2 regions of the Desulfitobacterium sp. LBE genome follow, and region 2 is predicted to be linked to the other one. Evidence: a T-box and tRNA genes for the amino acid it is inferred to sense, from the RefSeq annotation. Region 2 holds a T-box; the other holds one or more tRNA genes.

Region 1 (3,422 bases), 620 kb from region 2:
TTTGCAAATTTACATTAAAAATTCCGTTGGAAAATTGCCGCAGATTCTCCTCCCAGAAGCTCTTCCACGCTATCAATGCCCAACTGCTTAAGCAGCTCCAATACATGCTGATTATCTGCGGGTGTAAGGGCGTCTGCTTCTGCACCATATATGTTTACGAACTCAGTACCTCTATCTACATCCACTATAGCCTTGGGGCCCCCTACGCAGCCTCCGGGGCAGCCCATGCCTTCGTAGAAATTGGCTTTAATCTCGTTATTCATAATATCATTGAGGAGGGTCTTGCACTCTTTAATGCCATTAGCTTGAATGGATTTGATCTTTACCGGCTTATCTGGACGGATACGGTTTAAGGTATCAGAGATGGATTTGGAGACTCCGCCGGTGCGGGCATAGATTCTACCGCTGGTAGAAGAGTGCTCACTGGGTATATCCTCCATCTCCGAGGGCTCAATATCCGTGGCTTCAAAGATTTGCTTGAGTTCGTGAAAAGTTAGCACTGCATCTACCGCATCCCGGATATCCGGTTCCTTAGCTTCAGCTTTTTTAGCAATACATGGACCGATAAAGACCGTTTTGGCGTCGGGGTGCAGGCGTTTAATTCCCCTCCCACAAGCTACCATAGGAGATACTGAGGGGGAGATATGGGGAACCAGGGTATCATAGACCCTCTTTACCATCCCCACCCAGATGGGGCAGCAACAGCTGGTGAGGACAAAGTCCTTATCCGTTTGAACATGCTTGTCAAATTCCAGGGCCTCCTTTAAGCTCAGTACATCGGCGAAAAGTGCTACCTCAATCATTCCATAAAAACCGAGATGCTTCAGTGCGGCTCGAAGCTGGCCCATGGTCACATCACCGCCAAATTGTCCGATAATCGCCGGAGCTACCATGGCAAAGACGGGAATCTCCTTGGACTGGAGAATTTCCACCAGAGGGATGAATTCTTTTTTATCTACTAAGCTGTCTAAAGAGCAAGTCTCGATACATTCTCCGCAGTGAGTGCAGTTCCGATCTTGGATGACCACATTCCCTTCCATATCCCGGACTACTGCATTGAAGAGGCAGGAGGCTTCGCAACTATGGTCCTCTTCTGAGCACCTCTTATTGCAGGACTTAACCTGAAAGACGACTCTATCCGGATCCCCCTTGCCCAGAGCATACTGGACATACTGCCTGGTGTGCTCATCTCCGGAGGATTCCAGAGAATCGATCTCCTCTTGAAGCTTTCCCTGATAAGATGCTTTGACCAAACGGCCGAATATTTCTTCATAGGTTAGATTGCTCATCATGTGCCCTCCCTTTAATCAAAATTAGTATGCCCCTAACCTGCTTTGGGAAATCATCTGAGATTTTTTCTTTAAGCAAAAACTTCACAGATGTAAACTTGAGGCAAAAGATGGGCCATACTAAAGGAGGTTTAATAAGCAGCTGAAAACAAGTAAACAAGTAACAAGAAATGGTAATAAATTTTATAGATTTTGGTGTTGAAAAACTTCCAGCCTTATGCTATTATAAATTTTGTCGCTAGACAAGCCGATGTAGCTCAATTGGTAGAGCAGCTGATTTGTAATCAGCAGGTTACAGGTTCGAGTCCTGCCATCGGCTCCAGTTATATTTTAAGAATGAAGATCATTTTCTGAAACCTATGAATTCTGCTTGATAAAGGCTGACTCATTTGTTTTAGGGAGTGGTCTTTTGTTGTAATTATCCTTTTCTTGAGCAAGTAATTATAGATTTTTCTTATTACTATAAGGTATAGTTAAGAGGAAGCATCTGCTTCACAATTAAATTAAAAAGGAGGACATGAATTGGATTCTGAAAAAGTTGTCAATATGGTACCCAAAATGAAAATGAGCAAAAGCTTCATTACCTTTGGGCTTGTGATTGTACTTCTTGTTATCTTGGCACTGGATGCCTTTGTCATCGTGAATGCGGGCCAAAGAGGTATTGTTCTGCAATTAGGGGCTGTCCGTCCCATCGTCTTAACAGAAGGGTTGCATTTTAAAATTCCCTTTGTTCAAAGCGTTGTCCCGATGGAGGTACGAGTCCAGAAATCTCAATCCGAGCAAACGGCCGCTTCAAAAGACTTACAAATCGTTACGACTACCGTTGCGGTTAACTTTCACCTTGACCCTATTCAAGTGAATAAGCTTTATCAGAATGTCGGATTATCTTATGGAGAACGAATTGTTGATCCGGCTATCGGTGAAGCGGTGAAAGCAATAACGGCTCAATATACGGCTGAAGAGTTGATCTCCAAACGTTCAGAAGTTAGTGCCAAGATTAAAGAGACTCTTGCTTCAAAACTAGCGACTTACTATATGGTTCTGGACGAAATAAATATCACTGAATTCAAATTTAGTCAGGAGTTCAACAATGCGATTGAACAAAAGCAAATTGCTGAGCAGCAAGCTTTAAAGGCTAATCTTGATCTGCAAAGAATTGAAATCGAGGCCAAGCAAAAAGTAGAACAAGCAAAAGCTGAAGCGGAATCTCTACGGCTTCAAAAGCAAGAAGTTACTCCTGAACTGGTACAACTAAGGGAAATTGAAGCTAAGATTAAAGCTATTGAAAAATGGGATGGCAAACTTCCCAATGTTACCGGTGGAGCAGTCCCTTTTATTGATGTCAATAGCGGCCAGTAAAGATCTTAGTCAAAGGTTTTTTACGCAGAAAGCCACCCTTGACAGGTGGCTTTCGCTGTATTTATAACCTAATACACCTGGTGATTTGTTGCTTTACCATGATAGATAGATCTTGGCAAGAACCTTATACTTGAGCCAGTCTCCTGGAACTAGCTGAAAGTGAGTTTAGTATAATGAATAAAAAGGTGAGACACTATTCAGCCGTTATTTTAATGGGAGTAGTTCTCGGAATCGTCATAGCTATCCTGAAAAACTATGTAGGCTTAGACATCGATATAATACCGCTATTGCTTTATCTCTATGTGATTTTGGTAATTAGCGGTGTGACTTTCTATCTCTACATTGCTGTTTATACGAAGAATATGAACTTAGTGGGTAGATATGTTCAGCGGAAGAGAGACCATCCTTATTACGCCTTGTTGATTTCTTTAGTGGAGAAAGATTATCAAGAAGCGGAGATTCAGCTGGAAAGGCTCAGTTCTTTCTACAAGCAAGCTAAGATCGCTCTCACAGCCACATTGCAAATAGAAAAAAATCTCTTGAGAGAAGCCGAAGCAACCGCTCAAGAGATTAAAAACAGCAATATCCGCTATCATAATCTGGCTTTAATTGCCCTGCTCCATGGGAACCTTGAGGAGTTCGAAACTTATAAAGTCCGGATTAAGCATAAGCACTTGCACTATGCACTTGAAGCAGAAGCGGCTTTTAGAAAACAAGATTATAAAAAGGCCGATGAATTGGCCGAACTTGCTATGGCATCAACGGGTGGGCTAC
Region 2 (3,422 bases):
AAAAATAGGGAGTGTCGCCAAACGGCTTTTTGAAAGAGCTGAGTCGGCGGCACTCCCTTTGTATGTCCGTCTATAGCTTGCTGCTGTGCAGAAATAGGCGGCACTATCCTGGTTTGGGGAATAAGGGAGAGTCAACCTGGCAATAGTAGGGAATATATGGTTTTGCGAAATAGCTTGAGTAATTTCGAGGTAAACCGCAATATGAGCAAACCTTGCTCATATACTCTACTATGGAGGGGATGCCAGGGTGGAACAACACTCCGTTCAGGTTGGAACTCAATATTATCGAGAGAGCATTTATGAGCGCCTTAGGCAGCTCCAAGAGCAAGAAAAGCTTCCTGTGGTGCTTCACGAATATCAACAAGGCAAGCACTGGTTGATAGATTGTGAGTTCCAGCTTGAAGCGATCGAAGAGGATCGGGAGACCACAAAAAAGATTCATAGCTATTATTTAGCGAATGCTATTGCGGAAACGATTTTGCAGCATTGGGAGAAGGATCATATCCGCTGGCTGCTCAAAAGCAAGTATAAACTGAAACGGGAGGAAGTCGTTCAAGTTTTTGAGAAGTCTCTCCAATACCTTAATCAAGAATCCCGGCAATGGAAAAATTACCGTATTCATCGTAAAGCGTCCTTGGTCAACCAAATCGTCAAGTGTATAGAAGCTCAGCCGTTCTTTGACATGGAAGGCTTCTTGCGATTCCGTGCCAAAGACTATAAAGAGGAGATCTATAAAGCCGTCAATTATGTGGTGAATGAACATGTCATTGAAGCAGAATATGAGGAGTTTATCAATCTGCTCAAGCGCTTTGTGGATTCGCAAAAACCCCGCATTCATACCTTGCATGTCGGAATAACCAAACACGGCAAGTTCAACCTCTATAATGAAGAAGGCAAAAAAATCACCAAAAAATATATGGATGAGTTATCCTTCATGGATACCTCTCAGGAACTCACCTATGAGGATCTTCTCGTCAGCGCCCTGATTGCCGTAGCTCCACGCAAAATTGTGCTGCATATTCGTTATGAAGGCTACCAGGATACTCTGCAGACCATTTGCAAGGTTTTTGAAGGCCGTGTCAGCTATTGTACTGAAAGCTGTCCCATCTGTGAGAAGATTTGACAAAGTGAGAAGAATTGACAAAGGCTAAAAGGGTGGATATAATAAAATGAAAACGATGATGGGGAAAGTAATTTGTTTTGGTTTGTGTTAGAGAGGAGATGCCACCGGCTGCAAGCATCTCTCACAGAGAAGCAGAGGAAGACCACCCCGGAGTGCTGAGTTGAAGAGAAGTAAGCTCAGACGTCGGCCCGCGTTAAGGGAGCAAAGTGAAGCATCCGAGGGTGCTTTAACTTGGGTGGAACCACGGGAATAAAGTTCTCGTCCCATATTGGGATGAGGGCTTTTTTAGTTTTTTCAAAGTTTAAAGATTAAAACCAAAGAATAAGGAGTTGACTATGATGGTAAAGATTACTTTAAAAGACGGCTCCATTCGGGAGATCGAATCGGGTAAGAGTCTCATGGAATTAGCGGCCTCTATCTCCAGGGGTCTGGCTAAAGCTGCTCTGGCCGGGAAAGTGAATGGAGAGGTTAAGGACCTGTCCTATGCTTTAACTCAGGATGCTGAGGTGGAGATTATCACGGCGGATTCTGAGGAAGGCCTGAAGATTTTAAGGCATTCCACTTCTCACCTGATGGCGGAAGCGGTGCGGAACCTCTTCCCGGGGACCATCTTAGGGATTGGCCCCGCCATTGACAATGGCTTCTATTATGATTTTGATTCCGAGCATGTCTTTACACCGGAGGATCTGGAGAAGATCGAAGCTGAGATGCGTCGATTGGTCAAAGAAAATAAACGCTACGAACGGAGAGAAATCTCCCGCAGCGACGCTTTGCAGTATTTCTCTGCAGAGGGAGAAAAGTATAAGGTAGAGCTGATCGAGGACTTGCCTGAAGATGAAGTGATTTCCATGTACACTCAAGGTGGCTTCACCGATCTCTGTGCCGGTCCCCATATTCCTTCCACAGGTGTGGTTAAAGCTTTCAAACTCATGAACCTGGCCGGGGCTTACTGGCGGGGCAGTGAAAAGAATAAGATGCTCCAACGGATCTACGGAACTGTTTGGGCCAAAAAAGAAGATCTGGATGACTACCTCTTTAAGCTGGAAGAAGCCAAGCGCCGTGATCACCGTAAACTGGGTGTGGAGCTGGATCTGTTCAGCCTCCACGATGAAGGGCCTGGCTTTCCCTTCTTCCATCCCAAAGGCATGGTGCTGCGCAACCAACTGGAAGACTTCTGGCGCCAGGAGCATCGCAAGAGAGGCTATCACGAAATCAAGACCCCCATCATCCTCAGCCGCAACCTGTGGGAAAACTCCGGTCACTGGGATCATTATAAAGACAATATGTATACTACCAAGATTGACGATGAGGACTTCGCCGTCAAGCCCATGAACTGCCCGGGGGGCATGATTATGTATAAGCAGAAGCTGAGAAGCTATCGGGATCTTCCTTTGAGAATGGGAGAGTTGGGCTTAGTCCATCGCCATGAGTTATCCGGTGCTTTAAACGGACTCTTGCGGGTGCGCAACTTCACTCAGGATGATGCTCATATCTTTATGCTTCCCTCCCAAATCAAAGCTGAAATCAGCGGCGTCATCGACCTGGTGGACCGTTTCTATAAGGTCTTTGGCTTTGAGTATCATGTGGAGCTTTCCACTCGTCCTGAAAACTCCATGGGGGCCGATGAGACGTGGGAGATGGCTACCAATGCCCTCCAGGAAGCTCTGGAAGCCAAGGGAGTCAACTATAAGGTCAACCCGGGAGATGGTGCTTTCTATGGACCGAAAATCGACTTCCACCTTCGGGACTGCTTAGGCAGAACCTGGCAGTGCGGTACCATACAGCTGGATTTCCAAATGCCTGAGAAGTTTGACCTCACCTATATCGGTGAAGATGGTCAAAAGCATCGCCCGGTTATGATTCACCGGGTGGTGTACGGCAGCATTGAGCGCTTCATTGCTCTGCTCACAGAGCATTATGCCGGTGCCTTCCCCACCTGGCTGGCTCCTGTTCAGGTCCGGGTGCTGCCCATCAGCGAACGCCACGAGGACTATGCTCAGGACATCGTCCGCCGCTTAAATGACCTGGACATCCGGGCTGAAGTGGATGAACGCCGCGAGAAGATCAGCTATAAGATCCGGGAAGCCCAAACTCACAAAATTCCCTTCGCTCTCGTGGTCGGTGACCAGGAAGCGGAAACAGATACTGTCGCTGTACGGCGCTATGGTCAGGCTAACGCCGGTGAAAAACTTTCTGTAGCAGAATTCATTGCTCTCGTCCAGGAAGAAATCTGCAGCAAGAAGCAATTAGTATAAGATAAGACTCAAGCAAAAGGATTCAGACTTATGTGGTTTGAATC

What was found. The T-box of region 2 lies ahead of thrS (threonine--tRNA ligase). A T-box ahead of a tRNA ligase gene usually reads a tRNA of that ligase, here a tRNA-Thr.
Region 1: it encodes a tRNA-Thr, which carries the amino acid that the T-box ahead of thrS (threonine--tRNA ligase) is inferred to sense. The anticodon was not compared.

What each region holds. Positions count from the first base shown of each region.
Region 1 is NZ_VLKD01000001.1:2,690,264-2,693,685, reverse strand. It holds gene DESLBE_RS12830 ([Fe-Fe] hydrogenase large subunit C-terminal domain-containing protein) at 15-1,289, opposite strand; tRNA gene DESLBE_RS12825 (tRNA-Thr) at 1,536-1,611, shown strand; gene DESLBE_RS12820 (prohibitin family protein) at 1,812-2,648, shown strand; gene DESLBE_RS12815 (hypothetical protein) at 2,822-3,422, shown strand, end outside.
Region 2 is NZ_VLKD01000001.1:3,314,005-3,317,426, reverse strand. It holds gene DESLBE_RS15710 (putative sporulation protein YtxC) at 248-1,123, shown strand; T-box leader at 1,170-1,392, shown strand; gene thrS (threonine--tRNA ligase) at 1,462-3,378, shown strand.